DNA from 2 places in the Acidocella sp. C78 genome. Region 2 is predicted to be linked to the other one. Evidence: riboswitches for the same ligand, from Rfam matches in the RefSeq annotation. Region 2 holds a riboswitch; the other holds the start of a gene.

Evidence for each region. Region 2 has a riboswitch for fluoride ahead of crcB (fluoride efflux transporter CrcB). Riboswitches for the same ligand answer to the same signal wherever they lie in the genome.
Region 1: another riboswitch for fluoride. It lies ahead of crcB (fluoride efflux transporter CrcB); the one in region 2 lies ahead of crcB (fluoride efflux transporter CrcB).

The regions. Positions count from the first base shown of each region.
Region 1 covers NZ_CAJQZK010000007.1:64,050-68,306, forward strand. The annotation lists gene ACIDOCELLA78_RS000000102685 (efflux RND transporter permease subunit) at 1-285, shown strand, start outside; gene ACIDOCELLA78_RS000000102690 (efflux RND transporter permease subunit) at 207-1,520, shown strand; gene ACIDOCELLA78_RS000000102695 (DUF190 domain-containing protein) at 1,498-1,821, opposite strand; gene crcB (fluoride efflux transporter CrcB) at 1,823-2,200, opposite strand; fluoride riboswitch at 2,325-2,386, opposite strand; gene ACIDOCELLA78_RS000000102705 (ABC transporter permease) at 2,447-3,826, opposite strand; gene ACIDOCELLA78_RS000000102710 (ABC transporter ATP-binding protein) at 3,736-4,257, opposite strand, start outside.
Region 2 covers NZ_CAJQZK010000078.1:63,505-67,761, forward strand. The annotation lists gene ACIDOCELLA78_RS86370 (efflux RND transporter permease subunit) at 1-830, shown strand, start outside; gene ACIDOCELLA78_RS86375 (efflux RND transporter permease subunit) at 752-2,065, shown strand; gene ACIDOCELLA78_RS86380 (DUF190 domain-containing protein) at 2,043-2,366, opposite strand; gene crcB (fluoride efflux transporter CrcB) at 2,368-2,745, opposite strand; fluoride riboswitch at 2,870-2,931, opposite strand; gene ACIDOCELLA78_RS86390 (ABC transporter permease) at 2,992-4,257, opposite strand, start outside.

The sequences.
Region 1 (4,257 bases), on a different contig from region 2:
CGCGTGCATGGGCGCTTGCTCGACCGCGTGGTGGCGCGGCCGGCCTGGCTGCTGGTGGCGCTCATTCCCTTCGCGCTGGCCGGCGCCTATGCCTATTCGGTGGTGCCGACCGGCTTCATGCCGCGGATGGACGAGGGCGGGTTCGTGATCAACTATCAGGCGCGGCCCGGCACCTCGCTGGCCGAGGGGCACGCGAGGTCCGGCAGGTGGGCGATATCCTGCGCGCCGACCCGGCGGTGGCGACATGGTCGACCCGGCTCGGCGCCGGGCTCGGCGGCGACCTGAACGAGCCGTATCAGGGCGACATTTTCGTTCAACTCCGCCCCCTCGGGCAGCGGGCGCCGATCTGGACGGTGATGGACCGGATCCGCCGGCGCATCATCGACCGCGTACCGGGCATTGATTTCGACGAATCGCAGCTGATGTCCGACCTGCTGGGCGATCTCGTGAGCCAGCCGGAGCCGATCGAGATCGAGCTGCATGGCGACCCGGCGCGGCTGGACGCCACGGCGAAGACGGTGGCAGCGGCGATCGGGCAGATTCCGGGCGTGGTGGGCGTGCAGGACGGGGTGGTGATCGCCGGCGATACGATCGACATCCATGTCGATCCGGCGAAGGCGGCGATGTTCGGCTTCGATCCCCTCGCCGTGGAGCGGCAGGTGACGACGGCGCTGCGCGGCAGCGTGGTCACCGCGCTGCCGGGTCAGGATCGGTTTACCGGCGTGCGGCTCGAACTGCCGCGCGACGCCTTCGCGCAGACCGGCGACCTGCTGCGCCTGCCGCTGGCCGCGCCCTCGGGCGCGCTGGTGCCGCTCGGGGCGATCGCGACGCTGAACACGGTGTCGGGCCGGCCGGAGATCGCCCGCGACAATCTGCGCCAGATCGTCGCGGTGACGGGGAGGATCAGCGGCGGCGGCATCTCGACGGCGATTGCCGCAGTGCGCCGGGTGCTGGCGCGGCCGGGCCTGCTGCCGGTGGGCATGAGCTACCGGCTCGGCGGGCTCTACCGGCAGCAGCAGAAGGCGTTCATCGGCCTTGCCCGCGTGTTCGTCGCCGCCGTGCTGGCGGAATTCGTGTTGCTGCTGTTCCTCTACCGCAGCTTCGTCATCGCCGGGGCCATCGTCGTCACCGCGCTGCTCTCAAGCCTCGCGGTGTTCATCGGGCTCGATCTCTCGGGTGTGGCGCTCAACATCACCGCGCTGATGGGGATGACGATGATCGTCGGGCTCGCGACCGAGATGGCGATTTTCTACGTCTCGGAATTCCAGAGCCTCGCCGCGCACCAGGGGCGGCATGAGGCGCTGGTCGCGGCGAGCCGCAACCGGCTGCGGCCGATCGCGATGACCACGCTGGCCGCGATCCTGACGCTGCTGCCGCTGGCACTCGGCATCGGCCAGGGCAGCGGCATGCAGCAGCCGCTCGCCATCGCGGTGATCTCGGGGTTCGCGGTGGCGTTTCCGCTGGTGCTGTTCGCCCTGCCGGCGCTGCTGCGCCTTGTTATCCCGGCAGATGCCGGGTGACCGGCCAGGAAATCACATGCCCTTCCGGCACCAGATCGATCAGTGCCGCCGCCGCCGCGCGGGCAGTCTCCGGCGCGCAGCAGAATTCGATCATCAGCGGTAGGTCGACATCGAAATGCATCAGGTCGGCGGCATGGATGATCCGCTGCCCGTTCATTCCGGCGATGCCGCGGAACACCGAAACCCCGTCGAGCGTGAAATCGTCGCGCAGCCGCTCCAGGATGGTCTGCATCAGATGCCGCCGCCGCCCGTGGTCGGATTCGTCGAGGGCGATGCGCACCAGTGTGGCCTGTTCTTCCATCTCAGACATTCCTTGCCAGATAGACGCCAAGAAAGGCGCCGATGAACCCGAGCACGACCGACAGCAGCACATAGAGCCCCGCTCTCGCGATCTCGCCGTTCTCGACCAGCATGAGGGATTCAAGCTCGAAGGTCGAGAACGTGGTATAACCGCCGAGAAACCCCGTCAGGATACCGGTGCGCAGCGCCGGATCGATGGCGACGCGCTCGGCGGTCAGGACGAAGAGAAACCCGATCGCAAACGAACCGAGCACGTTGATGCTGAGAACGGCGACGGGGAAGCCGCGGCCGAAAAGCCCCTGCATGAAAATCGTCTGGCCGTAGCGCGCCCAGCAGCCGAGCGAGCCGAACACGGCGATTGACGCAAGCGTCTTGATCATGAACTGCCTTTCTGTCGTGGCGATGCATTTGAATGGCTGGGGAGGGGAACGGCAGCGGCGCGCGCCGCGCGGTTCGTTCGGCAAGGTCGGGTGATAGGCACGCCTGTTCCTCCGAGTCTGACGGAATGAAACAGGAGTCATCAGCCCCGCGGGCGGTTTGCGGCGAACCCCATCACCGGCGCGGCCGGGCCGCGCGGGTCATGATTGCGATGCGAGGCCGGGCGCTGTCAATCTGTCCGCCGCCGCTTACTCGTAGCGCAGCGCCTCGATCGGATCGAGCCGTGAAGCCTTGCGCGCGGGATAGAACCCGAACCCCACGCCAACGCCCGCCGCGAACAGGAAGCCTCCAGCCACCGCCAGCGGCGAGAGCGGCGCCGGCCAGCCGGCGAACAGCGTGATGGCGCCGGAGAGCGTTGCGCCAAGCACGATGCCCGCCAGCCCGCCGGTCACGCTCAGGATCACCGATTCGGCGAGAAACTGCAGCAGCACATGCAGCCGCCGCGCCCCGATCGCCATTCTGAGCCCGATTTCGCGGGTTCGCTCGGTCACCGAAACCAGCAGGATGTTCATGATCCCGATGCCGCCGACCAGCAGCGAGATCGAAGCGACGATCGCGAGTAGCAGCGCCATCACCCGGCTCGATCCCTGCGCCGCTGCGGCGATCTGGCTCAGGTTACGCACCGAGAAATCCTTCAGCCCATCCGGCTGGATCCGGTGGCGCTGGCTCAGCGTGCGGCCGATCTGCTCCATTGCCGCGGGCACGGCCTGCGGCGTCGCCGCCTGCGCGAAGAGCTGGTTCACATATCCGGCGAGCCGGGGTTGCAGCGCATAGGGGTTCGGCCAGGGCGGGTAGGGCCAGTTCAGCGGCGTCTCCTCCCGGCTCGGCGCGGCGGCGCCGAGCACCCGCTGCTCCGCGGTGCTGAAAGGCAGCATCATCACATCGTCCTGATCGGTGCCAAACGGCGTCTGCCCCTTGGCGGCGAGCACGCCGACGATGCGGATCGGCGCGCCTTTCACCAGCACGGTGGCGCTGAGCGCCGTCTCTCCGCGTGCGAACAGCATCTGCCGCACCGTCTGCCCGATCAGCCCGACGAGCGCGCCGGCCACCTCGTCATGCGGCGTAAGCGCCCGCCCTTCGGCGATCCGCCAGTTGGTCATCGCGGGATAATCCGGGCTGACGCCGAGGATCGCGGTGGTCCAGTTCTGGCTGGCGTGGCGCACCTGCGCCGCGGCCCGGATCAGATAGCCGACCCGGCCCACCGCCGGGTCCTCGCGCAGGATCGCCTGCGCGTCATCCACCGTGATCGTCGAGGCACTGCCGAACCCGGCATGGGCGCCGCCCGCCGTCGTCGCCCCAGGCAGCACCACGAGCAGGTTGGTGCCCAATCCCTCGATCTGCTTGCGGATCGCCTGGTTCGCGCCCTGGCCCACCGCGACCATGGCGATCAGCGCGGCCACGCCGATGCACACGCCCAGCATTGTCAGCGCCGCCCGCAGCCGGTTGCGCGCCAGCGCCTGCAATGCCGCCGCGACGATCATGCGGACGAAGCGAGCGCCGCGCCGCTGCTTCCGCGGGGCGGTGCCATGGCCGGCGCCGGCTCTGGCGCCGCCGGCGGTGACGGACACGATTCCGCCGGGCCGGCCGGTGCGTCCTGCCGCTCATCCGCGACGATCCGCCCGTCGCGCATCGTCAGCACCCGCCGCGCATAGCGCGCGATATCCTGCTCATGGGTCACCACCAGGATCGTCACCCCCTGCTCGCGGTTCAGCGCCGCCAGCGTCGACATGATTTCGTGCGATGTCCTGGTGTCGAGATTGCCGGTCGGCTCGTCGGCCAGCAGGAGCTGCGGCGCATTGATCAGCGCCCGCGCGATCGCGACGCGCTGCTGTTGCCCGCCCGAAAGCTGCGCGGGCGTGTTCGCCTCCCGCCCGGCGAGACCGAGCCGGTCGAGTGCCGCCCGCGCCCGCGCCCGCCGCGCCGCGCCATCCACCGACCCCGCCGTGGCATAGACGAGCGGCAGCGCCACGTTGTCGAGCGCGCTGGTGCGGGCGAGCAG
Region 2 (4,257 bases):
CCGGCTCGGTGCGCGATGCGATCGCGATCGGCGTGGTGCTGGCCGGGCTGGTGCTGATCGGCTTCCTGCGGAGCTGGCGCGTCACGCTGATCGCGCTGCTGGTGCTGCCGGCCTCGATGGCGACCGCGGTGCTGATCCTCACGCTGCTGGGCATGAGCTTCAACATCATGACGCTGGGCGGGCTCGCCGCCGCGGTGGGGCTGGTGATCGACGATGCGATCGTGATGATCGAGCACGTCGCGCGGCGGGCCGGGCGCGCGGGCGGGATCGCGGCGCGCGGCGCGGTGCTGGCGGCGGCCGAGGAATTCCTCGCGCCGCTCGCCGGTTCCTCGCTGGCGACACTGATCGTGTTTGTCCCGCTTGCCTTTCTCTCGGGCGTGACCGGCGCCTTCTTCAAGGCGCTGTCCATCACCATGGCCTCCACGCTGATCGCCTCCTGGCTGTTCTCGGCCTTCGCGGTGCCTGTGCTGGCGCGCTGGCTGATCGATTTCGACAAGTGGCACGATCCGGTCGCCGGCGGCGGGGCGCAGGAGTCGCTGCTGGCGCGCGTGCATGGGCGCTTGCTCGACCGCGTGGTGGCGCGGCCGGCCTGGCTGCTGGTGGCGCTCATTCCCTTCGCGCTGGCCGGCGCCTATGCCTATTCGGTGGTGCCGACCGGCTTCATGCCGCGGATGGACGAGGGCGGGTTCGTGATCAACTATCAGGCGCGGCCCGGCACCTCGCTGGCCGAGGGGCACGCGAGGTCCGGCAGGTGGGCGATATCCTGCGCGCCGACCCGGCGGTGGCGACATGGTCGACCCGGCTCGGCGCCGGGCTCGGCGGCGACCTGAACGAGCCGTATCAGGGCGACATTTTCGTTCAACTCCGCCCCCTCGGGCAGCGGGCGCCGATCTGGACGGTGATGGACCGGATCCGCCGGCGCATCATCGACCGCGTACCGGGCATTGATTTCGACGAATCGCAGCTGATGTCCGACCTGCTGGGCGATCTCGTGAGCCAGCCGGAGCCGATCGAGATCGAGCTGCATGGCGACCCGGCGCGGCTGGACGCCACGGCGAAGACGGTGGCAGCGGCGATCGGGCAGATTCCGGGCGTGGTGGGCGTGCAGGACGGGGTGGTGATCGCCGGCGATACGATCGACATCCATGTCGATCCGGCGAAGGCGGCGATGTTCGGCTTCGATCCCCTCGCCGTGGAGCGGCAGGTGACGACGGCGCTGCGCGGCAGCGTGGTCACCGCGCTGCCGGGTCAGGATCGGTTTACCGGCGTGCGGCTCGAACTGCCGCGCGACGCCTTCGCGCAGACCGGCGACCTGCTGCGCCTGCCGCTGGCCGCGCCCTCGGGCGCGCTGGTGCCGCTCGGGGCGATCGCGACGCTGAACACGGTGTCGGGCCGGCCGGAGATCGCCCGCGACAATCTGCGCCAGATCGTCGCGGTGACGGGGAGGATCAGCGGCGGCGGCATCTCGACGGCGATTGCCGCAGTGCGCCGGGTGCTGGCGCGGCCGGGCCTGCTGCCGGTGGGCATGAGCTACCGGCTCGGCGGGCTCTACCGGCAGCAGCAGAAGGCGTTCATCGGCCTTGCCCGCGTGTTCGTCGCCGCCGTGCTGGCGGAATTCGTGTTGCTGCTGTTCCTCTACCGCAGCTTCGTCATCGCCGGGGCCATCGTCGTCACCGCGCTGCTCTCAAGCCTCGCGGTGTTCATCGGGCTCGATCTCTCGGGTGTGGCGCTCAACATCACCGCGCTGATGGGGATGACGATGATCGTCGGGCTCGCGACCGAGATGGCGATTTTCTACGTCTCGGAATTCCAGAGCCTCGCCGCGCACCAGGGGCGGCATGAGGCGCTGGTCGCGGCGAGCCGCAACCGGCTGCGGCCGATCGCGATGACCACGCTGGCCGCGATCCTGACGCTGCTGCCGCTGGCACTCGGCATCGGCCAGGGCAGCGGCATGCAGCAGCCGCTCGCCATCGCGGTGATCTCGGGGTTCGCGGTGGCGTTTCCGCTGGTGCTGTTCGCCCTGCCGGCGCTGCTGCGCCTTGTTATCCCGGCAGATGCCGGGTGACCGGCCAGGAAATCACATGCCCTTCCGGCACCAGATCGATCAGTGCCGCCGCCGCCGCGCGGGCAGTCTCCGGCGCGCAGCAGAATTCGATCATCAGCGGTAGGTCGACATCGAAATGCATCAGGTCGGCGGCATGGATGATCCGCTGCCCGTTCATTCCGGCGATGCCGCGGAACACCGAAACCCCGTCGAGCGTGAAATCGTCGCGCAGCCGCTCCAGGATGGTCTGCATCAGATGCCGCCGCCGCCCGTGGTCGGATTCGTCGAGGGCGATGCGCACCAGTGTGGCCTGTTCTTCCATCTCAGACATTCCTTGCCAGATAGACGCCAAGAAAGGCGCCGATGAACCCGAGCACGACCGACAGCAGCACATAGAGCCCCGCTCTCGCGATCTCGCCGTTCTCGACCAGCATGAGGGATTCAAGCTCGAAGGTCGAGAACGTGGTATAACCGCCGAGAAACCCCGTCAGGATACCGGTGCGCAGCGCCGGATCGATGGCGACGCGCTCGGCGGTCAGGACGAAGAGAAACCCGATCGCAAACGAACCGAGCACGTTGATGCTGAGAACGGCGACGGGGAAGCCGCGGCCGAAAAGCCCCTGCATGAAAATCGTCTGGCCGTAGCGCGCCCAGCAGCCGAGCGAGCCGAACACGGCGATTGACGCAAGCGTCTTGATCATGAACTGCCTTTCTGTCGTGGCGATGCATTTGAATGGCTGGGGAGGGGAACGGCAGCGGCGCGCGCCGCGCGGTTCGTTCGGCAAGGTCGGGTGATAGGCACGCCTGTTCCTCCGAGTCTGACGGAATGAAACAGGAGTCATCAGCCCCGCGGGCGGTTTGCGGCGAACCCCATCACCGGCGCGGCCGGGCCGCGCGGGTCATGATTGCGATGCGAGGCCGGGCGCTGTCAATCTGTCCGCCGCCGCTTACTCGTAGCGCAGCGCCTCGATCGGATCGAGCCGTGAAGCCTTGCGCGCGGGATAGAACCCGAACCCCACGCCAACGCCCGCCGCGAACAGGAAGCCTCCAGCCACCGCCAGCGGCGAGAGCGGCGCCGGCCAGCCGGCGAACAGCGTGATGGCGCCGGAGAGCGTTGCGCCAAGCACGATGCCCGCCAGCCCGCCGGTCACGCTCAGGATCACCGATTCGGCGAGAAACTGCAGCAGCACATGCAGCCGCCGCGCCCCGATCGCCATTCTGAGCCCGATTTCGCGGGTTCGCTCGGTCACCGAAACCAGCAGGATGTTCATGATCCCGATGCCGCCGACCAGCAGCGAGATCGAAGCGACGATCGCGAGTAGCAGCGCCATCACCCGGCTCGATCCCTGCGCCGCTGCGGCGATCTGGCTCAGGTTACGCACCGAGAAATCCTTCAGCCCATCCGGCTGGATCCGGTGGCGCTGGCTCAGCGTGCGGCCGATCTGCTCCATTGCCGCGGGCACGGCCTGCGGCGTCGCCGCCTGCGCGAAGAGCTGGTTCACATATCCGGCGAGCCGGGGTTGCAGCGCATAGGGGTTCGGCCAGGGCGGGTAGGGCCAGTTCAGCGGCGTCTCCTCCCGGCTCGGCGCGGCGGCGCCGAGCACCCGCTGCTCCGCGGTGCTGAAAGGCAGCATCATCACATCGTCCTGATCGGTGCCAAACGGCGTCTGCCCCTTGGCGGCGAGCACGCCGACGATGCGGATCGGCGCGCCTTTCACCAGCACGGTGGCGCTGAGCGCCGTCTCTCCGCGTGCGAACAGCATCTGCCGCACCGTCTGCCCGATCAGCCCGACGAGCGCGCCGGCCACCTCGTCATGCGGCGTAAGCGCCCGCCCTTCGGCGATCCGCCAGTTGGTCATCGCGGGATAATCCGGGCTGACGCCGAGGATCGCGGTGGTCCAGTTCTGGCTGGCGTGGCGCACCTGCGCCGCGGCCCGGATCAGATAGCCGACCCGGCCCACCGCCGGGTCCTCGCGCAGGATCGCCTGCGCGTCATCCACCGTGATCGTCGAGGCACTGCCGAACCCGGCATGGGCGCCGCCCGCCGTCGTCGCCCCAGGCAGCACCACGAGCAGGTTGGTGCCCAATCCCTCGATCTGCTTGCGGATCGCCTGGTTCGCGCCCTGGCCCACCGCGACCATGGCGATCAGCGCGGCCACGCCGATGCACACGCCCAGCATTGTCAGCGCCGCCCGCAGCCGGTTGCGCGCCAG